Regions from separate parts of the Bradyrhizobium sp. Leo114 genome, predicted to be linked through region 1. Evidence: predicted binding sites of a transcription regulator. Region 1 holds the regulator's gene; each other region holds the start of a gene.
What was found. Region 1 encodes HrcA, which represses chaperone genes, less so after heat shock. Its sites were predicted from a motif close to GTTAGCACTCNCNNNNNGNGAGTGCTAAC; they were not measured.
Positions count from the first base shown of each region.

Region 2: the regulator HrcA is predicted to act here: its motif matches at 2,266-2,294, upstream of ACZIRK_RS05560 (co-chaperone GroES).
Region 3: the regulator HrcA is predicted to act here: its motif matches at 5,286-5,314, upstream of ACZIRK_RS36285 (co-chaperone GroES).
Region 4: the regulator HrcA is predicted to act here: its motif matches at 4,126-4,154, upstream of groES (co-chaperone GroES).

Region 1 is NZ_JBUYEN020000008.1:95,836-102,986, reverse strand. Features, by position in the region: gene ACZIRK_RS11885 (penicillin-binding protein activator) at 1-482, shown strand, start outside; gene hemW (radical SAM family heme chaperone HemW) at 594-1,751, opposite strand; gene rdgB (RdgB/HAM1 family non-canonical purine NTP pyrophosphatase) at 1,744-2,373, opposite strand; gene rph (ribonuclease PH) at 2,384-3,097, opposite strand; gene hrcA (heat-inducible transcriptional repressor HrcA) at 3,254-4,342, shown strand; gene grpE (nucleotide exchange factor GrpE) at 4,579-5,187, shown strand; gene ACZIRK_RS11855 (hypothetical protein) at 5,258-6,193, opposite strand; gene dnaK (molecular chaperone DnaK) at 6,625-7,151, shown strand, end outside.
Region 2 is NZ_JBUYEN020000003.1:274,562-281,712, forward strand. Features, by position in the region: gene ACZIRK_RS05550 (hypothetical protein) at 1-110, shown strand, start outside; gene groL (chaperonin GroEL) at 128-1,774, opposite strand; gene ACZIRK_RS05560 (co-chaperone GroES) at 1,916-2,233, opposite strand; partial or broken gene ACZIRK_RS05565 (thiaminase II/PqqC family protein) at 2,461-2,712, opposite strand; gene ACZIRK_RS05570 (VOC family protein) at 3,255-3,623, shown strand; gene ACZIRK_RS05575 (cupin domain-containing protein) at 3,706-4,458, shown strand; partial or broken gene ACZIRK_RS05580 (4a-hydroxytetrahydrobiopterin dehydratase family protein) at 4,549-4,668, shown strand; gene ACZIRK_RS05585 (complex I NDUFA9 subunit family protein) at 4,729-5,658, shown strand; gene ACZIRK_RS05590 (MerR family transcriptional regulator) at 5,873-6,061, shown strand; partial or broken gene ACZIRK_RS05595 (JAB domain-containing protein) at 6,336-6,512, shown strand; gene aac(3) (aminoglycoside 3-N-acetyltransferase) at 6,665-7,151, shown strand, end outside.
Region 3 is NZ_JBUYEN020000046.1:36,651-43,801, reverse strand. Features, by position in the region: gene ACZIRK_RS36315 (alpha/beta fold hydrolase) at 1-687, shown strand, start outside; gene ACZIRK_RS36310 (proteasome-type protease) at 935-1,696, shown strand; gene ACZIRK_RS36305 (SDR family oxidoreductase) at 1,708-2,466, shown strand; gene ACZIRK_RS36300 (NupC/NupG family nucleoside CNT transporter) at 2,679-3,938, shown strand; gene ACZIRK_RS36295 (cupin domain-containing protein) at 4,058-4,588, opposite strand; gene ACZIRK_RS36290 (usg protein) at 4,679-4,969, opposite strand; gene ACZIRK_RS36285 (co-chaperone GroES) at 5,358-5,672, shown strand; gene groL (chaperonin GroEL) at 5,716-7,151, shown strand, end outside.
Region 4 is NZ_JBUYEN020000017.1:66,683-73,833, forward strand. Features, by position in the region: gene ACZIRK_RS21545 (MFS transporter) at 1-717, opposite strand, end outside; gene ACZIRK_RS21550 (LysR substrate-binding domain-containing protein) at 894-1,829, shown strand; gene ACZIRK_RS21555 (hypothetical protein) at 2,140-2,376, opposite strand; gene ACZIRK_RS21560 (trypsin-like peptidase domain-containing protein) at 2,935-4,038, opposite strand; gene groES (co-chaperone GroES) at 4,268-4,582, shown strand; gene groL (chaperonin GroEL) at 4,628-6,250, shown strand; gene ACZIRK_RS21575 (hypothetical protein) at 6,456-6,785, shown strand; gene ACZIRK_RS21580 (hypothetical protein) at 6,845-7,093, shown strand.

The DNA of each region.
Region 1 (7,151 bases):
AGTCGCTCGCCCAGGCCGATGCGCTGTTGCTCGCCGATGACGGTGATTCGGTGGTAGCGACGGCAGACGCGCTGACCGCAGCCGGCGCCAATCTGCGCAACATCCAGCTTCTGGGCACCGGCCTGTGGGACAATCCGCGGGTGTTCGCGAATCAGGCGCTGCAGGGCGGTCTGTTTGCCGCGCCGGATCCGTCCGGCTTCCGCGCCTTCGCGGGACGTTACCGCAGCAAATACGGCTCCGAGCCCGTGCGCACCGCAACGCTCGCCTATGATGGCGTTGCGCTGGTGGCCGCGCTGGCGCGGACGCAAGGTGCTCAGCGCTTCCAGCAGGAAACGCTGACCAATCCTTCCGGCTTCGCCGGTATCGACGGCCTGTTCCGCTTCCGCGCTGACGGCACCAACGAACGCGGCCTTGCGGTGATGAAGGTTGCGACCAGCGGCGCCCAGGCGGTCGCGGGCTCACCGAAGAGTTTTGGGGCGTGATGAAGCGGCTGTAGCCCGGTGAAGCGCAGCGCAACCCGGGATTCTGTCGCGTGCGGATGGAGAGGCCCCGGATTGCGCTTCGCTCCAGCCGGGCTACGAATTGTGCGTCGACTACGCGGCCAAATCCGCCACCACGGCATCCAGCACCGGGAAACCTGACTTGGTCACGCGTAGCCGTCCGTCGGTGTCGACGATGATGGCGCCCTCTTCGCGCAGCACCGCGATGCGGCGCGGGTCGAGTGCACGGCCTGAGAGCGACGCATAGCGCGTGGGGTCGATGCCTTCGGCGAGACGAAGCCCCATCAGCAGGAATTCGTCGGCGCGCTCCTCGCTGTTGAGCACCTCGTCGGTGATGACGCCGCTGCCATTGGTTTCGACGCGCATCACCCAGGCTTCCGGCCGCTTCTCGGTCGCGGTGGCGTGACGGCGGCCGTTGATGTCGAGGCGGCCATGTGCGCCCGGGCCGATGCCGGCATATTCGTCGCCACGCCAATAGACGAGATTGTGCCGGCACTCCGCGCCGAGGCGGGCGTGATTGGAGATCTCGTAGGCCGGCAGGCCTGCTTGCGTACAGACCTCTTGCGTCACGTCGTAAAGCGCGCGCGCGACCGCCTCGTCCGGCGTCTGCAATTTGCCTGCGGCATGCAGACCAAAGAACGGCGTGCCTTCCTCGATCGTGAGCTGATAGAGCGACAGATGCTCGGCGGCTTCCGCGATCGCATGCTTCAGTTCGTCGGCCCACATCGCGGGAGTTTGATCGGGCCGGGCGTAGATCAGGTCGAAGGAATAGCGATCGAAAGATTGACGGGCGACGGCGACCGCATCGAGCGCTTCGCGCGCAGTGTGTAATCGCCCCAGCGCCTTCAGCGAGGCATCATCGAGCGCCTGCACGCCGAGCGATACGCGGTTGACGCCGGCGGCGCGATAGCCGCGAAACCGTGTGGCTTCGACGCTCGTCGGATTGGCTTCCAGTGTCACTTCGACATCGGGAGCGACGCGCCAATACTTGCCGATCGCATCCAGGATCGCGCCGACCGTCTGCGGCTGCATCAATGACGGCGTACCGCCGCCGAGGAAGATCGAGGACACTTCGCGGCCGGGGACGCGCGCCGCGGTGGTCTCGATCTCGCGCGCAAAGGCACGGGCAAAGCGCGCCTCATCGATCTGCGTATGCCTGACGTGGCTGTTGAAATCACAATACGGGCATTTCGACAGGCAGAACGGCCAGTGCACGTAGACGCCGAAGGCTGCCTGGTCCCGGTCAGTCAAGGCATATCTCCGCCAATTTGACGAAGGCACGGGCCCGGTGCGACAGGCCGAGTCCGAGCGGCGGCAGCCCGTGCTTCTCGACGCTCGTCATCTCGCCGAAGGTGCGGGTATGGCCATCCGGCAGGAACATGGGATCATAGCCGAAACCCGCGGTGCCGCGCGGCGGCCACACCAAAGTTCCGTCGGCACGCGCCTCGACCTCTTCGAGGTGCCCATCCGGCCAGGCGACGCAGAGCGCGGAGACGAAATGAGCGCTCCGGCGGTCAGGCGCCGTGGCGCTACGTTCCTGCAAGAGGCGCTCGATCCGCGTCATCGCGGCGATGAAATCCTTGTTTTCGCCGGCCCAGCGCGCCGAATAGATGCCAGGGGCGCCGTCCAGCGCGTCGACCACCAGCCCGGAATCATCGGCAAATGCCGGGAGATCGGCGGCCTTGGCTGCCGCAATCGCCTTGATCGCGGCATTGGCGCGAAAACTGTCGCCGGTCTCCTCGGGCTCGCCAAGACCGAGATCGCCTGCCGAGATCGCCTCCACGCCATGCGGCGCCAGCAATTCGCGCATCTCGGCAAGCTTGCCGGGATTGTGGGTCGCGATCACGAGCTTTCCAGTGATTCGGCGGTGCATGGCCTATTGACTACGCCACTGCCATTTTCTGCAAGTCGACCAGCCGCGCCACGCCCTTGCGCGCCAGCGCCATCAGCGCCAGGAACTCGTCCTGCGAGAACGGCGTCTTTTCCGCGGTGCCCTGTACCTCGATGATGCGGCCGTCGCCGGTCATGACGAAATTGGCGTCGGTCTCGGCTTCAGAATCCTCGGCGTAGTCGAGGTCGAGCACCGGCGTGCCATTATAGATGCCGCAGGAGATGGCCGCGACGTTGTCGCGCAACACGTTGGTTTTCAGCATGTTGCGGGTCTTCATCCAGTTGATGCAGTCGGCAAGCGCGACCCAGGCGCCGGTGATCGAGGCGGTGCGCGTGCCGCCATCGGCCTGCAGCACGTCGCAATCGACCGTGATCTGGCGCTCGCCCAGCGCTTCCAGGTCGATGGTGGCGCGGAGCGAACGGCCGATGAGGCGCTGGATCTCGATGGTGCGCCCGCCCTGCTTGCCGGCGGAGGCCTCGCGCCGGGTACGTTCCAGCGTGGCGCGGGGCAGCATGCCGTATTCGGCGGTGACCCAGCCGCGGCCCTGGCCCTTCAGCCATGGCGGCAGGCGGTCTTCCAGGGTCGCAGTGACCAGCACATGGGTGTCGCCGAATTTCACCATGCAGGAACCCTCGGCATATTTGACCACGCCGCGTTCCAATGAGACGGGGCGCAGTTCGTCGGGTGCACGGCGGCTTGGCCGCATGGGAATCCTCCGGGAATTCGAGCGATATGGCTGGCGGTGCTTGTAGGAGCGGGCAGCCGCAGCGGCAAGCTTTTTGGCCGGCTTCCGGGCGGGTAATGCACGCTTGTCACCGGGCGTGTGGATGGTCAAATTAGAGGCAGTTGTGAGGGAGTTATTGTGGCTCAACACGAACCGGTTGGTTTGATCGCGCCGCACGCCGGGCTTGCCCAGCTCAACGAGCGTTCGCGCGACATTTTCCGTCAAATCGTCGAAAGTTATCTGGCGACCGGCGAGCCGGTCGGCTCGCGTAACATCTCGCGCCTGATCGCGCTGCCGCTGTCGCCGGCCTCGGTGCGCAATGTGATGTCCGATCTCGAACAGCTCGGACTGATCTACGCGCCGCATACCTCCGCCGGCCGACTGCCGACCGAATTGGGCCTGCGCTTTTTCGTCGATGCGCTGATGCAGGTCGGCCATCTCACGGAGGCGGAACGGCAATCGATCCAGAGCCAATTGGCTACTGTCGGCCGCGCGCAGTCGGTCGAGGCAGCGCTCGATGAGGCCTTGATCCGGCTATCCGGCCTCACCCGCGCCGCCGCCGTGGTGCTGACGCCCAAATCCAATGCGCGGCTGAAGCATATCGAGTTCGTGCGGCTGGAGCCGGAACGTGCGCTGGTGGTGCTGGTCGGCGAAGACGGGCAGGTCGAGAACCGGGTGCTGAGCTTGCCGCCGGGTGTTCCATCCTCGGCACTGATCGAGGCCACCAACTTCCTCAATGCACGCATCCTCGGCCGTACGCTCGCCGAAGCGCGGCTCGAACTCGAGACCGCGCTGGGACAAAGTCGCGCCGAGCTCGATCAATTGACGCAGAAGGTGATCTCTGCAGGGCTTGCGAGCTGGTCGGGCGGCGACAATGAAGACCGGCAGCTCATCGTGCGCGGGCACGCCAATCTCCTGGAGGATTTGCATGCGCTCGAGGATCTCGAGCGCATCAAGTCGCTGTTCGATGATCTCGAGACCAAGCGCGGCGTGATCGACCTTCTGGGGCGTGCGGAAAGCGCCGATGGCGTGCGGATCTTCATCGGGTCGGAGAACAAATTGTTCTCGCTCTCGGGGTCCTCGACCATCGTTGCGCCCTATAGCGACGGCGCTGGCCGTATCGTGGGCGTGCTCGGCGTGATCGGGCCAACCCGGCTGAATTATGCGCGGGTGATCCCGACCGTGGACTATGCCGCGCGCCTCGTCAGCAGGATCCTCGGCGGCTAGAGCATTTCCGGTTCTGACGGAATCAGAACCGGAGCTCTAGATTCTTGTTTTGACGCGTTTTCTTCACGCGAACCGGTGTCCACCCTCGGATCAGGTCCGAGGGCATGCTTCGCTCGAAAACGCTCTAACCCCGAAACGGGGCCGGTTGCGCTTGATTTTCATGGCCCAAAGCACGATATCCGGGCCAGCCAATCCCTTAACTGTTGATCAGACGTGATTTTTCGAAAAGGCAAGCCATGACCGATCCGAACCGGCCAAACGACAACGCCGAGAACCCGGCGCAGACCGGCGAGCCCGTGGTCTCGAAGCCCTACGTCATGCCCGACGATCCCGAACAGGGATCGGCGGAAGCCTTGACCAAGGAGCTCAATGAAGCGCGCGATCGGACGTTGCGCACGCTGGCCGAGATGGAAAATCTGCGCAAGCGCACCAGCCGCGAGATCGCGGATGCGCGCGCTTATGGCATCACCGGCTTTGCCCGCGACATCCTCGATATCGCCGACAATCTGCAGCGTGCCCTCGACGCCGTCCCGGCGGAGGCCAAGGCGGCCGCCGACCCCGGGCTGAAGGCCCTGATCGAGGGTGTCGAATTGACCGAGCGTTCGCTGCACGCCACGCTGGAGAAGAACGGCGTCAAGAAGTTCGATCCCACCGGCGAGAAGTTCGATCCGAACTTTCAGCAGGCGATGTACGAGGTTCCCGATCCCTCCGTGCCCTCGGGCACAGTGGTGCAGGTGGTCCAGGCCGGCTACACGATCGGCGATCGCGTGCTGCGTCCGGCGCTGGTCGGTGTCTCCAAGGGCGGCGCAAAAACCGCGCCGGCTTCCGCCGCACAGCAGAACTGAATCTGCTCAACGCATCGGCTGACGGAATGCTGTTAATGCCGGCCTCGACAAAGGCCGGCAGAGATAGATGTTATCGCGGCTGAATTCCGTCGCGCACGCTGCGGAAGCGCGGGAATGCGGCCGACCATTGATCGCGCGGCGAGGAGCCGATGATGCGCAGCGAGGTCTGCGCACCGAACCGCAGCCATTGTACGATGGTCACCGGCGTATTGTCCTTGCCGCTCACCGCATCGATCCGTGTCTCGTAGCCGGGCTGGCCATCGATGCGGATCGGCTCCGACATCGTGATCCGTCCGTCGCGCACGCCGGGAATCGTGGTCGCGATCTGCTGGGCAAAACGGCCGCGATCATCGGGAGAGGCGGCGGTCGAGCCGATGATGCCGATGATCATGAAGGGCGCCACCTCGAACCCGCTCTTCTCGTCGCCATCGGCGACGATCAGCGCGGCGCCGGGTGCCAGCGTGCGGACGTTCTTGAAGTTCGCCAGTTCGGTCATCTTGAACGGCATCAGCCCGAGCTGCTCGTCGACTGGAACCTGATCCCGGATCGCGGCGGTCGAAAACATCTGGCGGACGGCATCGTCGGTATAGATCCTGGCGGCATTCTCCGGGACCTGCATGGCGATGTAGCCGGAGAAGGTCGGGCCGGGCAGGATCATCGAATAGCGCCGCACGGTGCCGGCGCCATCCTTGGCATTCTCGACCGTGTAATAGGCAAGGCCGGCAGCGGTCTCGATGCTCTCCGGCTTGATCCCGCCGGTGCCGCCCGGGTTCGCCTTGAAGGCGTTGGCGACCTCGCCATAGGCCTCCGCCGGCAGGTCGGTGACCAGCACCTTGACGCCCTGGTCCTCGGTCTCGAAGCCGGTGAAGGTTTTCGCGCGATTGAGCCCCACCAGCGGCTTCATCCCGACCCGGGCGCCCGGCGGAAAGACCACGTCCGCGGCAAAGGCGGGAAATGCGGCGGCAACGAACAGGGTGACCGCGGCGAGGAGGCGAATGGGGTTCATGTCAAGGATCTACCGGGTTTGGCATTGAAGCCGTTCAATGGGCGGCCGGTGCGGGCCGCAAGCTGTCGGGCCTCGTTCAGTTGGCCCGCTTTTAGCGGTTTTGATGGCCCGACGACAGGGGCGGGCGGCTCCATGCAGCCTGATGGCACAGGGTGCAATGTCGCAGCTTTCTTGCGCATTCGTTAATGTGGGCCCCAAGACCAAGCCTAGGACCAAAACAGGACCAGACAGGTCCCGGGCCGGACTGACACAATCTTTCAAACGTCAGTCTTTTCAGACCTCAAGGTTGCGTCCAGTCCTTGCAGGCCTTACCCCCCCTCCTATATGAGGCTCATCGTCGCAATATCGCGAGCATTTGAACGTGTGGGGGTTCGGTTCGGTGCGCCGTCAGGGCCCAGCCAACCTGCCTTAGAAAGAAGGAAATCAGAATCATGGGAAAGGTCATAGGGATCGACCTCGGCACCACGAATTCGTGCGTTGCCGTAATGGATGGCAAGAACGCGAAGGTCATCGAGAATTCCGAGGGCATGCGGACGACGCCGTCGATCGTCGCCCTCACCGATGATGGCGAGCGCCTCGTCGGTCAGCCGGCCAAGCGCCAGGCGGTGACCAATCCTGAACGGACATTCTTTGCGGTGAAGCGCCTCATCGGCCGCCGCTACGACGACCCGATGGTCGAGAAGGACAAGAAGCTTGTCCCCTACAAGATCGTCAAGGCATCGAACGGCGACGCCTGGGTCGAGGCCGACGGCAAGACCTATTCGCCCTCCCAGGTCTCCGCCTTCATCCTGCAGAAGATGAAGGAGACCGCGGAAGCGCATCTCGGCCAGAAGGTCGATCAGGCCGTCATCACGGTTCCCGCCTACTTCAACGACGCGCAACGCCAGGCCACCAAGGACGCCGGCAAGATTGCGGGCCTTGAAGTGCTGCGCATCATCAACGAGCCGACCGCGGCCGC
Region 2 (7,151 bases), on a different contig from region 1:
TGACGTCAGTATTACGACCTGTGTGGCAAATTGAGCAGGGCAACCGCGATCAAACGCACGAAAATGCAGAAAGGCCGGGCATAGCTGCCGGGCCTTTCTTTTTCTTTTGAGCGCTGCACGGTTGGACTTAGAAATCCATACCACCCATGGCGCCCATGCCGCCACCCGCAGGTATGCCGGCGCCTGCGTTCTTCTTCGGCACCTCGGCCACCATGGCTTCGGTGGTGATCAGCAGCGCCGCAACGGAGGCCGCGTTCTGGATCGCTACGCGAACCACCTTGGTCGGATCGATGATGCCCTTGCCGACCAGGTTGCCGTACTCGCCGGTCTGCGAGTCGAAGCCGTAGGCGTACTGGTCCTTCTCGAGGATCTTGCCGACAATGACGGAGCCGTCTTCACCCGCATTCATTGCGATCTGGCGGGCCGGATAGGAAAGCGCCTTGCGCACGATCTCGACGCCGGTCTTCTGGTCGTCGTTCTTGGTGCGAAGCCCCTTGAGGTGCTGGGAGGCACGGAGCAGGGCGACGCCGCCGCCCGGCACGATGCCTTCCTCGACAGCCGCGCGGGTCGCATGCATCGCGTCATCCACGCGATCCTTGCGCTCCCTCACCTCGACTTCGGTCGCGCCGCCGACGCGGATCACTGCGACGCCACCCGCGAGCTTGGCCAGACGCTCCTGCAGCTTCTCGCGGTCGTAGTCCGAGGTGGTTTCCTCGATCTGCGCCTTGATCTGCTGCACGCGCGCCTCAATGTCGGCCTTCTTGCCGGCGCCGTTGACGATCGTGGTGTTTTCCTTGTCGATCATCACCTTCTTGGCGCGGCCAAGCATCTGCAGCGTGACGTTCTCGAGCTTGATGCCGAGATCTTCCGAGATCGCCTGGCCGCCGGTCAGAACCGCGATGTCCTGCAGCATGGCCTTGCGGCGATCACCGAACCCCGGTGCCTTGACGGCCGCGACCTTCAACCCGCCACGCAGGCGGTTGACGACGAGGGTGGCGAGCGCCTCGCCTTCGACGTCTTCAGCGACGATGACCAGCGGCTTGCCGGTCTGCACCACGGCCTCGAGCAGCGGCAGCAACTCGTTCAGCGAGGACAGCTTCTTCTCGTAGACGAGAATGTAGACATCATCCATTTCAACGCGCATCTTGTCGGCGTTGGTGACGAAGTAGGGCGAGATGTAGCCGCGATCGAACTGCATGCCTTCGACCACCTCGAGTTCGGTCTCCAGCGACTTGGCTTCCTCGACCGTGATGACCCCCTCGTTGCCGACCTTCTTCATGGCGTCGGAAAGGAACTTGCCGATTTCGGCGTCGCCGTTGGCGGAGATGGTGCCGACCTGGGCGATTTCCTCGTTCGAGGTGACCTTCTTGGAGTTCTTGACGAGGTCGGCGACCACGGCTTCCACCGCTAGGTCGATACCGCGCTTCAGGTCCATCGGGTTCATGCCGGCGGCAACCGACTTGGCGCCTTCACGGACGATCGCAGCCGCGAGCACGGTCGCGGTGGTGGTGCCGTCGCCGGCCGCGTCAGCGGACTTGGAGGCGACTTCGCGCACCATCTGCGCGCCCATGTTCTCGAACTTGTCCTCGAGCTCGATCTCCTTGGCGACGGTGACGCCGTCCTTGGTGATGCGGGGAGCGCCGAACGACTTCTCGAGTACGACGTTGCGGCCCTTGGGGCCGAGCGTCACCTTGACGGCGTTGTTGAGGATGTCGACGCCGCGCAGCATGCGGTCGCGGGCATCGACGCCGAATTTGACTTCTTTCGCTGACATAATGATCTCCGTTTTCAACTGGTCAGATCCCAAAGGCCGCGCAACTGTGCGGGTTCTTGAGGGATGAGATTTGAATGCGGGCCTCATCCTTCGAGACGCCGGCTACGCCGACTCCTCAGGATAGGGAAGTCTAGCTGGCGCTTACGCGGCCTTCTTCTTGGCGGCCGGGACGTCGGTGAGAACGCCCATGATATCGCTTTCCTTCATGATCAGCAGTTCCTGACCATCGAGCTTGACCTCGGTGCCGGACCACTTGCCGAACAGCACGCGGTCGCCAACCTTGAGATCGATCGGAATCAGCTTGCCGGCTTCGTCGCGGCCGCCTGGGCCGACCGCCGTGATTTCGCCCTGTGAGGGCTTTTCCTTGGCAGTGTCCGGAATGATGATGCCGCCAGTGGTCTTCTCTTCGGCTTCGATACGCTTGACCACAACGCCGTCGTGAAGCGGACGGAATTTCATGGCGGTCCTCCTGGGTTTGGTTTTTGTTTGAAATTGGCACTCAAGGTTGCCGAGTGCTAGTCACCTTGCACATATGCCTGCGTTGCGCAGGCACAAGGCCTCATGACCGGTCTCTACGTGACTTGCTTTGAATTTGGGAATGTTGCGAGGGTCCGCCCACCTCGCGCTCGCGCAAGATGCTGGCAACCACTTTTCGCTAGCTTTCCTACGCGGTACGCAGTCAGTGACTACTCAACACGTTGGCCCGCACGCCAGCCCATTTCCCAGAAGTCGGCCTCGAGACGGGTGGCTTCCTTAAAAATCGCGATCAGCTCTGCCTCGCGGGTCGGCGTGGCGTAGAGATCGGCAAGACCATCAAGGTGCGCCCGCGCTTTCGCCGCGACCTCTTGGTATGCTGCACCGGCATACTCGGCGATCCACACGCGATATGGGTTCGTTGCTGCGTGCGCATCGGGTCGCGAGGCGAGCCGCGTCGCGATCCTCGGCGCAGTCGGCTTCGAGGATGGCCTGATTGACGGCTTTCCGGTCTCGCACCACTTGCTCTCGTCAAATGGTTCTGGTCCCATCGCCCAACTCCGACTTAAGGTGGCCCGATGTATCGACCTGATCACTTTCGCGTCGACGATCTAACGCAAATGCACGCGTTGAGCCGCGAACGGCCGTTCGCGGCTCTTGTATCTATAGGGCCGGTCTAAGATAGAGAATCAATTTGCCGCCGACTTGGTTCGTCGATTAGGAGCGGCCGAGTGTTCGCCGTCTACAACCGACGCGGCGGAAGCGAACATCATGCCGTACAAAATCACTGATCCGTTCTGCAATTTAAGCACTGACAAGCGGCCGTCCGGGAAGTATCAGGTCGGCACGTTGTGAAGGGCGGCCGTAAACGTGAAAATCGCGATCTTGTCATCGATCGGACGATCGCGACTTTTCGAAGGAAGTGCCTTTGCGCTTTAGCGCTAAACAGACTTTCTGTTAGGGTCGCGACGCCGACCCTGGAAAATGAAACAGGAGAGTTCTGTCCATGATCGAGGGGATTAGCGCGGTCACACTGGGCACCCACGAAATGCCACGAGCAGTCCGATTCTACTGCGCGCTCGGGTTTGAGGTCCTGCATGGCGGGGAAGATTCGTCATTCACCAGCTTTCGAGCAGGAACGAGCTATCTCAACCTCATCACCCAACCTACCGAGCGGCGCTGGTCCTGGTGGGGGCGGGTAATCTTCTACGTTGCCGATGTTGACGCACTTTACGACCGTGCACTCGCAGCGGGATACCAGCCAGCTACCGTGCCCCTCGATGCCGAATGGGGTGAGCGTTTCTTCCACCTAATTGACCCCGATGGCCACGAACTCAGTTTCGCTCGGCTATTGCTCGCGGGTTCAGTCCAATAGCATCTCGAAGCAGCCTGCCATTCCAAGAGGCGCTCGGAGAGCGTATGGTGTTCCGACTATCCGCTGAACCTGGGAGGCAATCATGCAGTTCAGGACAATCGGACTACTGTTGCTCGGCGCGATGGCGTTTCCCGCCTCCGGGACCGCGCAAACCGCCCCCGCTCCACCGGCAATTACACGAACAGTGGTCGCCGCAACCAAACTGCCGACCGTCACGGACGTGCCGCTCCACTTTAAAGCGGTGAGCGTCACTCTTCAGCCGGACGAGAAGAGCGCCGTCTCGGCGGCCAACGGCATCCTCTACCAGATGTCAGGATCGACCGAGGTCGTGCTCGATGGCAAGACCAAAACGCTCAACGCCGGCGAGGGGCTGTTCGTCGCCGGCGGAAAGACCGCGACTCTGGCGGCGGGTAGCGCGGGGCCATCTACGTTCCTCCACTTTTTCCTTACTCCCGCTGTGGACCTGGGTCGGCCTGCCGAGACGGCACCTGCCGCGGTGAGAGAATTATATCGCACAGCAAATCCGATCGCCGACCTGAAGCCAGGCGGTTATGATCTCAATCTCACGCGAGTCACATTTCCGGCGAGGATGCCCTCCAACCCGCCACACCATCGGTCGGGCGCGGCTTTGTACTTTATCATTTCCGGCACCGGGGCGAACACGGTAGACGGCAAGACAGAAGCAAGGGGACCAGGCTCCTTGATCTACGAACCCTACGCCGTCGTGCATCAATGGGGAAACCCAGGCAACGAGCCGTTGGTGTTCTTGGCGTTCAACATCAATCCGGAAGGTGTGGCAGCCGTGCTTCCGGGCGCACCAGCAAACAATCAATAGCTAACGGCGGGCGGACCGCCGCATCAGAGGACCGCTCGATTCCACAATTTCCAGGAAGCGCTCGACATTGTTTAGGAAGTTACTGAGCTTGCCGAGACCGACAGCCATCACCCTGAGATCCAATTCGGCTGGAGTTATGCCACTGTCTCTCTGAGCACCGATAAACTCAAGGGACTGCCTGTGAAAGCATCATGGCGAGTGGTTACTTGATCGCCCCGGATAGGTCCCTCGACTTCAAGCAGTGAGAAGCTACGATATGAACTGGCGAAATTGAACCGTGGTGCCACGAACGGTCGCACCGTCACCGTGTTCGGCGGAACCGGCTTTCTCGGCCGCCGCATCGTTCGGCATCTGCGCTCTCGCGGATTTCCCGTTCGGATCGCGTCAAGGCACCCGGATCTGGGGGACAGACAGTTTGGCCCTGATGATCCGCAGCTTCAATCCATCCAGGCGGATATTCAAGACGAGCGGTCAGTCGCGGATGCGCTTGCCGGCGCCTACGGCGTTGTAAATGCGGTTAGCCTTTACGTTGAGCACGGACAGGAGACTTTTCATTCCGCTCACGTCGAGTCTGCCCAACGGGTAGCGGCTCAAGCACACCGTGCCGGAGTCGATCGGCTCATTCATATTTCAGGAATCGGCGCCGACGCCGCTTCGCCATCCCGCTACATCCGAAAGCGCGGCGAAGGCGAACTGGCAGTCCGGGCCGCGTTCGTCGAGGCACTTTTCATCCGCCCGGCGGTGATGTTCGGACCGGACGACGCGTTTCTCAATACCATCCTCACACTCCTCCGCCGGCTTCCAATCTATCCGATGTTCGGCCGCGGCGCGACCAGATTGCAGCCGGCCTATGTGGAGGATGTTGCGGAGGCGATTGGTCAGATCATGCAGCGAGCGGAGACACCTTCAACGATCTTCGAGTTAGGCGGCCCTCGTGTCTACTCTTACGAGGAGTTTCTTAGAGTGGTGGCGCACCAAGCTGGACTTGCGCCTCGACTGATTCCAATCCCGTTTGCCGTTTGGCATGCACTCGCTTGGGCCTCCGAAATACTCCCGAGTCCACTCCTCACGCGCAATCAAGTAGAACTGATGCAAATCGACACCGTGTCATCGCCGGAGGTGCCTGGATTTGTTGAACTTGGGATTACGCCGCACTCGGTCGAGGCAATACTCCAGAAGATGCTGCCGAATTCCGGATGAAAGAGGCTCCTCGGTTAATCCGCTTCAACGGTTGACAGTCAATAACTCGCTCCACAACACCAGCCTCTCGATGATACGCTAGGCGAGTTTTCGTGCCCGGCATCAGACGGGGGTGATCTTTCAATCCTGGGCCTCCGCGGCGGCTAGGACGAGACCGCGGAACACGATCGTTCGTCTTGCTGCCGGAAGTGTCCGGACAACAAGGACGACAGACATGTCCGACCGAATGTTCCTGACGCTCAACGAGGTTATCGAACGCTACCGCGGCCAGGTCAGCGAGGGCACCTTACGCAACTGGCGCTCCATGAGAGTTGGACCATCGTTCCTAAAAATCGGCAAGACCGTTCTCTATCCCCTTGAGGAACTCGATCGTTGGGAAAGCCGGAACCTCATCGTCTGCTGACGCTCCAGACTACTCCTTATGGAAGAGGCGAGTGAGTAACCGTGCCATCGTCGATCACACGAAACAAACGCACCGGATCTGAGTTGCGACGACAACGGTTGCGACAAGGTTGATATCGATTCGGAATCCGTGATTTGGTGGGATCGTCGATTGCTGACAAGAACTCCGTGTGCTTGCCAAGGCTTATCACGATTGAGCATGATGCACCTACCCCCGACCAATACCCCAGTGATTTTGGATCATATCGGAAACTGTTGTTTTCTAACGAGATTTCACTTTGAGTTTGCTGGTGCACAACCACCCTTCCGGCGACCCGACGCCCTCGCAGGCCGACATCCAGATGACGAAAGCGATCATCGACATCGCCAAGCCACTCGGCATCTCCGTGCATGACCACATTATCGTCGGCAAGAACGGGCATGCGAGCTTGAAGGGGATGCGGCTGATTTGAATCCATGCTGGTTTCAGCGCCCCGGTTTGCCCTGACGGTCAGCTACGTCGACCAATACGTACCGCCGGCTTACCTCCTACTGGTACTTTTCCTCGAGGTCGGCCCCTCGGCACGGCCGATCCAGCCGAGAAGAAACTGGGAGAGAGATTCCAATGAGAGCAAGAACCGAAATCACAGCAGACCTTCAACGACTGGGCGTCCAACCGGGAGATCTCGTGATGGTCCATGCCTCGTTGAAGGCCATCGGTAGTGTCGAGGGCGGCGCGGCCACCGTCGTCGACGCTCTTCTCGACGCCGTCGGGCCGACGGGTACCGTAATGGGCTATGCCTCATGGGACCGATCACCGTACGAGGAAACATTGAACGGCGCTCAGATGGACGAAGAACTCCGTCGCACCTGGCCTCCGTTTGACCCTGCAACCTCTGGAACATATGCGGGCTTCGGCCTGCTCAATCAGTTCCTTGTCCAGACCCCCGGTGCGCGACGTAGCGCACATCCGGACGCATCGATGGTCGCTATAGGTCCTCTCGCAGAAACTTTGACAAAGTCTCATCACCTTGGTCAGGCGTTGGGAAAAGGCTCGCCCCTCGAACGTTTCGTCGAGCTGGGCGGAAAAGTTCTTCTGCTAGGCGCTCCGC
Region 3 (7,151 bases), on a different contig from region 1:
GTCGAACTCGGCGAAGGAAGCCCCGTGGTCTTTCTCCATGGCGGGCTTTCCAACTCCGATTATTTCAGTCTGCAGGTGCCGGAGGTCGCGCGCCGGCATCGCGTCATCCTCGTCGACAGCCGCGGCCATGGCCGCAGCACGCGCAACGCGCAGCCGTTCGGATATGACCTGATGACGGATGATATCGTCGCGCTGCTCGATCATCTGCAGATTCCGCGCGCCGCGATCGTCGGCTGGAGCGACGGCGCCATCATCGGATTGGACATGGCGATGCGCCATCCCGATCGGGTCAGTCGGGTGTTTGCGTTCGGCGCCAACACCCAGACGTCAGGCCTGAAGCCTGACGTCGACAAGGACCCGACCTTTGCGCAGTTCATCGCGCGCGCAAAGACCGAGTATGAGCGCCTCTCGCCGACGCCTGGGGAATTCGACCAGTTCCTGCACCAGATCGAGAAGATGTGGGAGACCCAGCCGAACTGGACCGACGATCAGTTGCGCGCGATCCGCGCTCCCGTGCTGATCGCGGACGGCCAATACGACGAGGGCATCAAGCGCGAGCACACCGAATACATGGCCGCGACCATTCCGGGCGCCGGCCTGCTCATCCTTCCCAATGTCAGCCACTTCGCGTTCCTGCAGGACCCCGTGCTGTTCAACGCGGCGCTGCTCGATTTTCTGGAAGGCTAGCGGCCGGTTGCTTCACCTCTCCCGCTTGCGGGAGAGGTCGACGCGCGAAGCGCGGCGGGTGAGGGTTCTCTCCCCACGGAAAGTCCCATCGTGGAGACACCCTCACCCCGGCCCTCTCCCGCAAGCGGGAGAGGAGCGCAGCCTCCATCGCGGAGGCAATGCCGTTCCCTGGGGAATTGGGGTTGGATCACATCCCGAAATTGGCTACTAGTTTGGCGCCGAGACGTTCGGACTTTCGGGGACGGAAATGACCTATTGCTGCGGAATCCTGGTGCGCGACGGCCTCGTCATGATCGCCGACACCCGCACCAATGCCGGTCTCGACAATGTCTCGACCTTTCGCAAATTGCACATCTTCGCCCAGCCCGGCGAGCGGATCATGGCGGTCGCGAGCGCCGGCAATCTCGCCATCAGCCAGTCGGTGCTGTCGACGCTGACGGAGGGTATGGAAGATCCTGAAACCGGCGAGGTCGAGACGCTCCTGAACGCGCCGACCATGTTCCAGGCCGCGCAGCGCATCGGCCGCGCCATCCGCGCAGTGCACGCAACCGAAGGCGAGGCGCTGAGGTCGGAAGACGTCTCTTTCGACGTCTCGTTCCTGTTCGGCGGCCAGATCAAGGGCTCGCGGATGCGGCTGTTCATGATCTACACCGCCGGCAACTTCATCGAATGCACCACCGATACGCCGTATTTGCAGATCGGCGAGCACAAATACGGCAAGCCGGTGCTCGACCGCGCCATGCATTACGACGTCGAGCTCTATGAGGCGCTGAAGACCGGATTGATCTCGATGGATTCGACGATGCGCTCCAACCTCGGCGTCGGCCTGCCGATCGACGTGCTTGTGGTACGCAACGATGCCTGCGAGGCCGACCTCAATCATCGGATCGAGGCGGGCGAACCCTATTTCCACGATCTCCGCTCGCGCTGGTCGGCGGCGCTCCGCGCGGCGCATCAGAACATCCCGAGACCGCCGTACAAGACCGAAACCGAATCCAAGAAACAATAAGGAAGGAAACGATGGCCGAAGCAGGAAAGAGAATAGCCGTGGTCACAGGCGCCGGCACCGGCGTCGGACGCGCCGCATCGCTGGCGCTGATCAATGCCGGCTTCACCGTGGTGCTCGTCGGCCGGCGGCTGGACATGCTGCAGGAGACGCAGAAGCTCGGCGGCGATGCCAGTAAGAGCCTGTGTGTGCAGGCCGACATGACCGATCCCGACTCGATCGCGGCCCTGTTCGCCAAGGTGACAGACAGCTATGGCCGGCTCGACCTGCTCTTCAACAATGCCGGCATGGGCGCGCCGCCGGTGAATTTCGAGGATTTGCCGCTGGCGCAGTGGCAGGCGGTGGTGAACACCAACCTCTCCGGCCCGTTCCTGTGCACCCAGCACGCCTTCCGCATCATGAAGGACCAGACCCCGCGCGGCGGGCGCATCATCAACAACGGCTCGATCTCGGCGCACGCGCCGCGGCCGTTCTCCGCCGCCTACACCGCGACCAAGCATGCGATCACCGGCCTGACCAAGGCGTCCAACCTCGACGGCCGCATGTACGACATCGCGGTCGGCCAGATCGACATCGGCAATGCCGCGACACCAATGACCGACCGGATGGTCGACGGCGTGCTGCAGCCCGACGGCCGCAAGATGCCGGAGCCGCGGATGGACGCGAAGGCCGTCGGCGATGCGGTGGCCTATATGGCGAACCTGCCGCTCGACGCCAACGTGCTGTTCATGACGGTGATGGCCAGCAAGATGCCGTTTGTGGGACGGGGTTAGACACCCCACTCACCGTCGTTGCGAGCGAAGCGAAGCAATCCATCTCTCCGCCTGCGGATACAGTGGATTGCTTCGTCGCTTTGCTCCTCGCAATGAGGTGGCGGAAGCAGCGTCCACAGAAACCACATCCACAAGACGAAGTTCACCGCACCTGAACGGAGCGGCATTGCACTTGCAGATCGTGCTGCCATAATCGTTCGGGAGATCTGTGAATGTTACAACTGCAATCGGCGTTCGGCGTGGTGGCGCTGCTTTTGATCGCCTGGGCTTTCAGCGAGAAGCGCGGCGCGGTGTCGATCCGGCAGGCGATCGTCGGCCTCATCGTGACGCTGGTCACTGCGCTGGTGCTGATCAAGGTGCCGCTGGTGGCATCGGCTTTCGGCGCCATCAACGAGGCCGTCGGCGTCATCGCCGCCGCCTCGCGTGCCGGCACCTCCTTCGTGTTCGGCTATGTCGGCGGCGCGCCGCTGCCGTTCGACCTCAAGGCGCCGGGCGCTGATTTCATCCTCGCCTTCCAGGCGCTGCCGATCGTGCTGGTCATGAGCGTGCTGACCACGCTGCTGTTCTATTGGCGCGTGCTGCCGCCGATCGTGCGCGGCATGGCCTGGCTGCTCGAACGGACGCTCGGCGTCGGCGGCGCGGTCGGGCTCTCCACCGCCGCCAACATCTTCCTCGGCATGGTGGAAGCGCCGCTGTTCATCCGGCCCTATCTAGCGCAGCTCACCCGCGCCGAACTGTTCCTGGTGATGACGGGCGGCATGGCCGGGATCGCCGGCACCGTGCTGGTGCTCTACGCCACCCTACTGGCGCCGCTGATCCCCGATGCGGCGGCGCATTTCGTCATTGCCTCGGTGCTAGGGGCGCCGGCGGCGATCCTGGTGAGCCTGATCATGGTGCCGGAGACATCAGGCGGGCGCACCGGCGGCGCGCTCGACGATCGCAGCGATCCCGAGATGCACGCGTCCTCGACGATGGATGCCATCGTCAAGGGCACCGCGGCCGGGCTTGAACTGTTGCTCAACATCGTCGCGATGCTGCTCGTGCTGGTGGCGCTGGTCTATCTCGTCAACGCGATGCTCGGGATCCTGCCGGACATCGGCGGCGCCAAGATTTCTCTGCAGCGTCTGCTCGGCTATATCATGGCCCCGGTGTGCTGGCTGATGGGCCTGCCGTGGTCGCAAGCCATCACTGCGGGCAGCCTGATGGGGACCAAGACCGTGCTGAACGAATTGATCGCCTATGTCGATCTGTCGAAGCTTCCCACCGACGCGCTGGATGCGCGCTCGCGCCTGATCATGCTCTATGCGATGTGCGGCTTCGCCAATTTCGCCAGCCTCGGCATCATGATCGGCGGCCTCAACACGATGGCGCCGACGCGGCGCGAGGAGATCAATTCGCTCGGGCTGAAGTCGATCGTGTCGGGCACGCTGACAACCTGCCTGATGGGCGCGGTCGTGGGGCTGTTGACGTAGCCGCTCCGTCATTCCGGGGCGATGCGAAGCATCGAACCCGGAATCCATCGGGCCGCGGGCACAAGCGGAGGAATGGATTCCGGGTTCGCGCTACGCGCGCCCCGGAATGACAGCGAGTATTACGTCGTCAACTCCACCGTCTTGAACTCAGCCGGCAGGATGATCTCGAGCAGTTCGACGTCTTCAGAATAATCGAGGATCATGTGCCTGATCTTCGGCGGCTGGGTCCAGGCGCTGCCTTGCTGCATCAACGTCTCGCCCTGCCCTTCCATGTAGGTTTTCACCCAGCCCTTGAGCACATAGACCATCTGGAACTGGACGTCGTGATAATGCAGCTTTGACACCTCTTCCGGATTGCACGGCCCGACCAGCCGGATCACATGCGCCTGCGCAAGCCCGTGCGTGGCGTCGGCAAAGCCGAGATCGCGATATTGCGCATAAGCGCGCAGCCCGTCGGCCTTGAAGTCTTCTTCGCGATGATGGCTCACCGCAATGCGTTGCTTCGGCTGCGCCTTATGTGCCGCCTTGGATACGCGGCCCTTGGACTTGATCGCCTTGCGGGCGGTGGATTTGGCGGCGGTCTTGTGGCCCGTCCATTTCTTCCGGACCGCCGTCTTGGCCGCGGGTCTTGATGTCACCTTCTTAGCCATGGCCTGCCTCCCTGTTGCAGGCGTCCGCGACGCGGACGCGTCCAGGGAACGTTACCACCGTTCCGCCCGGCAGCAATTGGTCTTGGCGTCTCAGTGCAAGCGGAAGACGCCGTCGACGGCACGCAGCTCCGCCGGCTTGATCAGCTTGGAATGCGCAACGGTCACCGAGTGCAGCGGCCCCTCGAGCTGCTCCTGCCAGAAGGTGAGGAAATCCTGCAGCGCAGGGAATTTCGGGAAGAGGTCGTAATTCTGCCAGACGTAGGTCTGCAGCAGTGAAGGATGGTCCGGCATTCGGTAGAGGATCTGTGCCGTCGTCAGCCCATAACCCAGCATCTGCTTCCGGAAATCGTCGGAAGCAACCCCACCAACCCGCGAGACCATATGCCAACCTCCATTTTTTCGAAGGAGCGCATTCACGGGATGGCCTGCTAGCCGAGCCACCCCCGCGGAGATGCGCTCACATGAGGGAATTGTGACGCATAGGGCCAACTCATCACAAGCCTAAATGTTTAGGTGGCTGTTGAAAAATCGTGCATTAGCAGCAACTTAGCGCATCTGCTAATGCAGGTCTCGCCGCCGCTCGCTGCCCAGGTTAATGATGATAAACGATACTGGCAGGCGGCGATTTCGAGTGCCAATTTTTCTGCTACAAACCCTTGCTCCCACACAAAGTCTGGCCTATCTCCATCGCGGCTGGTTTGGCACTCGCCAAGACAGACTGCTAACGCTCCAGAATTCTACAGCATCCAGAATAGCTTAGGAGGACTGCATGAGTTTCCGTCCGCTTCACGACCGCGTCGTGGTCAAGCGCATCGACGCCGAAGAGAAGACCGCTGGCGGCATCATCATTCCAGACACTGCCAAGGAAAAGCCCTCCCAGGGCGAAGTCGTCGCCGTCGGCCCGGGTGGCCGCGACGAGGCCGGCAAGCTGATCCCGATCGACCTCAAGGTTGGCGATCGCGTGCTGTTCGGCAAGTGGTCCGGCACCGAAGTCAAGATCGACGGCCAGGAGCTGTTGATCATGAAGGAAGGCGACATCATGGGCGTACTCGACGTCCCCGCTTCCAAGAAGAAGGCGGCCTAAGGCCCTCCCTCCCCAGGATAAATCCCTCAAGGAAAAAACTCACATGGCAGCTAAAGAAGTCAAATTCTCCGTCGAGGCGCGCGACAAGATGCTGCGCGGCGTCGACATCCTCGCCAATGCGGTGAAGGTCACCCTCGGTCCGAAGGGCCGCAACGTCGTGCTCGACAAGTCGTTCGGCGCTCCCCGCATCACCAAGGACGGCGTCACCGTCGCCAAGGAGATCGAGCTCGACGACAAGTTCGAGAACATGGGCGCGCAGATGGTGCGCGAAGTCGCCTCCAAGTCCGCTGACGCGGCCGGCGACGGCACCACCACCGCCACCGTGCTCGCCCAGGCGATCGTGAAGGAAGGCGCCAAGTCGGTCGCCGCCGGCATGAACCCGATGGACCTGAAGCGCGGCATCGACCTCGCGGTCGAGGCTGTGGTTGCGGACCTGCAGAAGAACTCCAAGAAGGTCACCTCCAACGACGAGATCGCCCAGGTCGGCACCATCTCCGCCAACGGCGACGCCGAGATCGGCAAGTTCCTCTCCGACGCCATGAAGAAGGTCGGCAATGAGGGCGTGATCACGGTCGAGGAAGCCAAGTCGCTGGAGACCGAGCTCGACGTCGTCGAGGGCATGCAGTTCGACCGTGGCTACATCTCGCCCTACTTCGTCACCAACGCCGACAAGATGCGCGTTGAGATGGACGACGCCTACATCCTCATCAACGAGAAGAAGCTCTCCTCGCTGAACGAGCTGCTGCCGCTGCTCGAGGCCGTGGTGCAGACCGGCAAGCCGCTGGTCATCGTCGCCGAAGACGTCGAAGGCGAAGCCCTCGCCACCCTGGTCGTCAACCGCCTCCGTGGCGGCCTGAAGGTCGCAGCCGTCAAGGCTCCGGGCTTCGGCGATCGCCGCAAGGCCATGCTGCAGGATATCGCGATCCTGACCGGCGGCCAGGCGATCTCGGAAGATCTCGGCATCAAGCTCGAGAACGTCACGCTGCAGATGCTCGGTCGCGCCAAGAAGGTGATGATCGACAAGGAGAACACCACGATCGTCAACGGCGCCGGCAAGAAGGCCGACATCGAGGCGCGCGTGGCGCAGATCAAGGCGCAGATCGAGGAGACCACCTCGGACTACGACCGTGAGAAGCTGCAGGAGCGTCTGGCCAAGCTCGCGGGCGGCGTCGCGGTGATCCGCGTCGGCGGCGCGACCGAGATCGAGGTGAAGGAGCGCAAGGATCGCGTTGATGACGCGATGCACGCGACCCGCGCGGCTGTGGAAGAAGGCATCGTTCCGGGCGGCGGCGTCGCCCTGCTCCGTGCTTCCGAGCAGCTCAAGGGCATCCGCACCAAGAACGACGACCAGAAGACCGGCGTCGAGATCGTGCGCAAGGCGCTGTCGGCGCCGGCCCGCCAGATCGCGATCAACGCTGGTGAAGACGGTTCGGTCATCGTCGGCAAGATCCTCGAGAACAAGACCTACGCTTACGGCTT
Region 4 (7,151 bases), on a different contig from region 1:
ATATCCCATGCGGGTCGCCGTATCGAGCGCGCCGATCGTCGTGAGGATGCCAAAGCCGCGGCGGCCGCGGCCGGACGTCGCCTCTCCCGTAACATTCCTCGTCACGGAGGCCGCCGGTGCCAGCGACACCAGCGCGACCACCAGGACGGCTCCAAGCATCGCCATCAAGCCCAGCACCGATTGCCAGGCGAAGGTCGGCAGCAGCACCGCGATGAGCGCCGGCAACGCGGCTTTTCCGAGATCGCCCGAAAAGTTGTAGATGCCGAGCGGACGTCGCGCCGCCGTGCCATAACTGTCGGTGACGAGCATCGAACCACGTGGGTGCTGGATGCTCGATCCGATGCCGGCTACGACGAGGCCGACGCAAAGACCCGCGAAGCCGAACGGCAGCGCCATGATCAGCAAGCCCCCCGCCGCAGCGACGGTGGACAGGACTAGCGCCGCGCGCGGCGACAAGCCGCGAAGAACGCGGTCGGCCGGGATCTGCATGCCCCCCATCGTCCCGAAATACAGTGCGCGCACGACGGCGAGCGCCGCATAGGACAGGCCGAACTGCGCCTGCCAGACCGGCAGGAAGGCATAGAGACCGTCGGTATAGCCGTCATGAAGCGCGTGGGTGAGGGACGCGGCCAGCAGGCTGCGCGATTTCGCCGGGGCCGATGAACTTGATGCGGTTTCGCGCGGACGGCTGGCAGCCGCCATCGCTGCGTCGTTCATGTCGATTCCTCCGCTTCCGGGGGGTTAAGGAGAGCTCTTGCGATGATAGAAAATCTACATTGCGATCTGTTTCGGGCCCGCCGGCGCGCTGTTGCTCGCGATGATTCCACTCTGAACTATTGAAGCAACCGTCACAAATCAGTAATAATCGAGCTATGAGTTAGGATTTCTATCCAATGAGTATTCCCGTCCAGCGCAGGACTTTGCCACCGCTCAACGCCGTCCGCGCTTTCGAGTCGGCAGCTCGTCTTGGCAGCTTCAAGGAAGCGGCGATCGAATTGGGCGTGACACATGGCGCAATCAGTCAGCAGGTGCGCCTCCTTGAGGATCGGCTGGGAGCGCCCGCGCTGTTCTGGCGATCAACGCGGCGGGTCACGCTCACTCCAGCCGGCACAGCGCTGCTCGAGGAGATCGGCCCGGCGCTCGATCGCATTTCGTCCGCTGTCCGGCGCCATCACGCGACACGCGGCGAAGTGCCAGCCGCCGTGCTGCGCGTCAACGCGCTGGCGACGTTCAGCATGCGCTGGCTTCTTCCCCGGTTGAGCCGTTTTCGCGACGAGCGACCCGACATCGAGGTCCGCCTCACCACGTCAAACGACCCGATCGACGCGCTTGCCGAGACGTTCGACGTGGTCATCCGCGGCGGCCCGGATTCGTTTCATGGCTTTACGTCCCGGCTGTTTCTTTCGGAGCGCCGATTGCCGGTCTGCAGCCCCGCACTCGTAGCGAAGCTGCCGCTGGAGGACGTTTCCGATCTCGCGCAGCACACGTTGCTGAACGTCACGTCGATGCCGCGGCTATGGCACGATTGGCTGGTGCAAGCCGGACAGCCTCGCGTCACCCCGGCGGCGACGCTGACACTCGATCATTTCTTTCTGACCATTCAGGCGGCGATCGATGGTTTGGGCGTGGCGATGGGACCGACCGCCCTGATCGGCGACGACGTCGCGGCCGGCCGCCTGATCGCGCCGTTTCCCGATGTCAGCCTTCCGGCGAGGAGCTACTTCGCCTACTTGCCCACGGGCACCGAAAGTGGCTCACAGACAGCGGCGTTTTGCGATTGGCTGGAGCAAGAAGGGCAGCAATCCGGCGGAAACGCAACGGCCGCATGACGAACTGACCATGCCGCCTGGGCTCGCAAAACCCTCGAACGTTCCGCAGCGGCTATTGTTCAACGCTTTTATCGATCGTTGCTGCTAGTCTGGATTTCGGTTGTTGCAAATCCCGGACCCGAGCCGGACATGCTTCAACGTCGGTCAAGGGGCCCTTGCCAATGCAAATGTCAGCTTCCGGTCACGATGGGTCATTGAATGCCACGCTGAGCGGTGTCCGGCCTCTCCCCGTGAGCTGACGCGGCGATCTTCCATCCGGGTTTCGACTATAGGCCACAAGGCGACCTCGGAGGCAGCCGATTCGGGTGACCTACCGCTCTAGCTCTGTGCGAATTCGATCACGGTGCTGGATGTGCAGCACCTGACATGCATTAAAGTTCTCCAGAAGTATCTTAGCTTCCGCTAGATCGTGGCCGAGGCGGGCGAGGTTTACAATCCGTTGCTCTTGCTCAGCAATGTGTCGTTCTGCCTCGGCAACGTGCCGCTCGGCTTCCTCCAAGTGACGAAGCTGCATCGCGCGAACTTCTGATTGAAGAAGGTCTGACATAGCTCGCTCCCGTCCTGTGCAGGCGGGAGCGCAACCGTCTCTCAGCCACCAGCGCCCGTATCGCTCACTGCCAGTGATGTCCTGACTCTACCATCACCTGATCAGGCAGCGGGATGAATTCGTGGTGCTGTCGCCCGAGGAAAGTGTCGGGGCGGGGGCAAGTCTGGAGAACCCTGATGGGGGCTGAGACAGTTCGCTTGGCCTGTCGAATGACGCGGTCAAGTGCGGCGGCGTTCTCGCGATGGATCATCGGATAATGAGGGCCGTTCATGGTCGTCACCGGGACCAGATGTTGGGTTGATCCGGCAACGTTGACCCAATCGTCTCAAAAAACGAGAGCCTGCGCCCATTAACAATGTCAGAATCCGGTGACGGCCAATTGCCCAACTCCGGCAACCGGCCGAGGATGCTGCGTTCGGCCTTTACGCTGCTCGACGTGTCCGGTCCGGGACACAAGCGGCATTACGATGCCGCGTTCAGCGAAGTCCGGTCTACCGCGGCGAGCCGACGTAACAATCCCTAATGCAGTCTTCAGCTATGGCCACAAGCGGACATCGCTCACCCGGGCCCTCGCACCCGCGCCCTTTGATCGCTCAGCGGAACAACCTCCACCGTGGCACTTTCGGTCATGCGGTCGCGCTCGATCGTCAGCCGCACCTGCCGGCCGACCGGCGTCAGCCCGATCAGGTTGCGCATCTGCGTCGCGCTGCGGACGGGGACGGGAATGTCGTTGGCCTTGAGGATGATGTCGCCGCGGCGCAGCCCCGCGCGCTCCGCCGGAGAGCCGGGACTGACTTCCTTGATGCGGGCGCCCTGCGTCGCGCCCGTGGCCGGCGCTTCCATGTCCTCCAGCGCAATGCCGATGCGCCCGCGCTCGACTCGTCCGGTCGCCGCAAGCTGGTTCATTACCTCGCGCGCCATGTTGATCGGCACCGCAAAGCCAATGCCAACATTGCCGCCGCCCGGCGAGATAATCGCCGTATTGATGCCGACCAGCTGACCTCGCAAGTTGATCAACCCGCCTCCAGAATTGCCGGGATTGATTGCCGCATCGGTCTGGATGAAATCCTCATAGCCGTGCTTGCCGAGCCCGGTGCGCCCGAGCGCGCTGACGAGGCCCGAGGTGACGGTCTGGCCGAGGCCGAACGGATTGCCGACCGCGATCACGAAGTCACCGACCTGAAGCGCGTCGCTGTCGCCGAGTGCAATAGCCTTGAGCCCGGCAGGCTCCCTGATCTGCAGCAGTGCGATATCAGTGGGCGGATAGCGGCCCACAACCCGACCGGCGAACTTGCGGCCGTCCTTGGTCCTGATCTGCACTGCGGTGGCATTGGCGACGACATGGTTCGCCGTCAGCACATAACCGCGCTGGGCGTCGACGATCACGCCCGAACCGGTCGCGCTGACTTCCTTCTCCAGTTGCTTCGGGACGTTGAAGAACTCGCGGAACAGCGGATCCTGGTAAAGCGGATTGTCCTCGCGCACCCGCCCCTGTACCGAAATGTTGACGACCGCCGGCGTCACTTCCCGCACGAGCGGCGCAAGCGTCGGCACGCGGCCTGTATTGAGGTCCGGAATCTGGGCGGTGGCCGGCGCTGCCGACAGCGCCCACCACAACCCGGAGATGACGCCCAGCCATCCGAGCAAACGCAAAACTCGCATGAAATCTCCCCCAGAATCTGTCTTTCGGCCTCCAGCGGCCGCCGCGTCGGTTAGCTGGTTGAGCGAAAATGGCCGTTCAAGAGGCAGCCTGGCACTCGGTCGCCCGGAGTGACAAAAATTTATTTAGGGACCCTTGACGGACTTTTTTCCGCTTCCTAGGTCGTTTTCCGCCCGGGGCCGGTCCCGGACCCGGCTTTATGACATCGCTGACCTGACAAGGAGGATGTGCATGCATTTCCGTCCATTGCACGACCGCGTGCTCGTGCGCCGCATCGATGCCGAAGAGAAGACCGCCGGCGGCATCATCATTCCCGACACCGCGAAGGAAAAGCCGCAGGAGGGCGAGATCGTCGCCGCGGGGCCTGGCGCGAGGAATGAGCAGGGCCAGTTGACCCCGATCGACGTCAAGCCGGGAGACCGCGTGCTGTTCGGCAAGTGGTCCGGCACAGAGGTGAAGATCGACGGCCAGGACTACCTGATCATGAAGGAGAGCGATCTTCTGGGCGTGGTCGACAAGACCGGCTCGCTCAAGAAGGCCGCCTGAGCAAATTGCAAGAGCTGACAGTCATTAGGAGAAAGGAGCAGGCAAATGGCTGCCAAGGACGTGAAATTCTCCACGGAAGCCCGCGAGCGGATGCTGCGGGGCGTGGACACGCTGGCCAACGCCGTGAAGGTCACCCTCGGTCCCAAGGGACGCAACGTCGTGATCGAGAAATCCTTCGGCGCACCGCGCATAACCAAGGACGGCGTCACCGTCGCCAAGGAAATCGAACTGGAAGACAAGTTCGAGAACATGGGCGCACAGATGGTGCGCGAAGTCGCCTCCAAGACCAACGACCTCGCCGGCGACGGGACGACGACTGCGACCGTGCTGGCCCAGGCCATCGTCAAGGAAGGCGCGAAATCCGTTGCCGCTGGCATGAACCCGATGGACCTCAAGCGCGGCATCGATCTTGCGGTCGACGCCATTGTCAATGACCTCAAGTCCCACGCCAAGAAGGTCACCTCCAACGAGGAGATTGCCCAGATCGGCACCATTTCGGCCAATGGCGATACGGAGATCGGCCGCTTCCTTGCCGATGCGATGCAGAAGGTCGGCAATGAGGGCGTCATCACCGTCGAGGAAGCCAAGAGCCTCCACACCGAGCTGGAGGTGGTCGAGGGCATGCAGTTCGACCGCGGCTTTGTCTCGCCCTACTTCGTCACCAACACCGAAAAGATGCGGGTCGAACTCGAGGATCCCTACATTCTGATCCATGAGAAGAAGCTGTCCGGTCTACAGACCATGCTGCCGCTGCTCGAAGCGGTGGTGCAGTCTGGCAAGACGCTGCTGATCGTGGCCGAGGATGTCGAGGGCGAAGCGCTTGCCGCGCTCGTGGTCAATCGACTGCGCGGCGGCCTCAAGGTCGCGGCGGTGAAGGCGCCAGGCTTCGGCGATCGCCGCAAGGCCATGCTGGAGGATATTGCAATCCTCACCGGCGGCACCGTGATTTCGGAAGATCTCGGCATCAAGCTCGAGAATGTCACGCTGAAGATGCTCGGGCGCGCCAAGAAGGTCGTGATCGACAAGGAGAATACGACCGTGGTCGACGGCGCCGGGCCCAAGAAGGACATCGAGGCTCGTGTCACCCAGATCAAGTCGCAGATCGAGGAGACCACCTCCGATTACGATCGCGAGAAGCTGCAGGAGCGGCTGGCCAAGCTCGCCGGCGGCGTCGCCGTAATCCGTGTTGGTGGTGCGACCGAAGTCGAGGTCAAGGAGAAGAAGGACCGGGTCGACGATGCCATGCATGCGACTCGCGCTGCGGTCGAGGAAGGCATTCTGCCGGGCGGCGGCGTGGCGCTGCTGCGTGCGCTGAAAGCGCTCGATGGCTTAAAGACCGCCAATGCCGACCAGAAGGCCGGCGTCGATATCGTGCGCCGCGCCATCCAGGTGCCGGCGCGGCAGATCGTCCAGAACGCCGGCGAGGACGGCTCGCTCGTCGTCGGCAAGCTGCTCGAGAACTCCGACTACAATTGGGGATTCAACGCGGCCACTGGCGAGTACCAGGACATGGTGAAGGCCGGCGTGATCGATCCCGCCAAGGTCGTTCGCACCGCCTTACAGGACGCGGCCTCCGTCGCGGCTCTGCTGATCACCACGGAAGCACTGGTCGCCGATAAGCCCAAGAAGTCCGAACCGGCCGCGGCAACGCCGCCGACGGATTTCTAATCAAGCACGCGCCCGGCCGGAAACGGCCGGGCTCTCCGCCAACCGCGACGAGAAAGGAAGCTCACAAGCGCCAGGGAGCCTCAGATGAGCACTCGCATTCAGGATCGATCGCGCAAGGTTGGGGCGACGGCAATGCATTGGCTCATGTTCGCCCTCAGCCTTCTCACGATCGCATGGATCAGTTTTCCAACGACAGGAGGATGAGATGACCCGAAACTACGCATCCAGCTCGGCTTGGCCCAAGACATCAGGACGCGGCGTCCGCAGAACCGTCGCAGCCGCTTTTGCCATGGCGATGGCGCTCGTGCCCGTTAGCGCCTGGGGGATGGATAGTACGCCAAGGTTGGTGCTCGACAGCGCGGGCCACCTTCTGCCGCTGCCAGCCATTTCCTATCTGGAGTCGGTCCGCTGGATGAGCTGGAAACCGCGGTCCCCGCTTTTCAAGACCGATATCCTGCTGTTGCCGGACAATATTCAGCCAGGCTCCTTTCAACTTCCATCCGAACATGAGCGCAGCTTGCCGAGACTGAGCTGAGTCCGCACGTGGCGCGATCCGCGCTGCATGGGTCGCGCCTGCTGCTACTGAGGGCAACCATGTTCGAATTGGCACACCGTCAGCAGATTTCCGAGCGCTCCGATTCACACCTGCCCGACGCCGTGCGCGCGTTCCTGATCGAGAGCGACCGGCGGGTGATCGCGCATTGCCATAGCTTGCTGAAGGGAAGCGGCCTATCCGCTGAGGAGCGCCGCCGGTTGATTCGTCTCGCCAGCGAGGCCGAGGCTGAGCTGGAGCATCTGGCCGCCCAAGCTGGGGAGCAGCAAAAATTTCGGGAGCGCCCTTGAAACCATAGTTGTTTTTCGTAGTTCTGTTTTGCCGCAAGGCTGCGGCGCCGGATGCCAG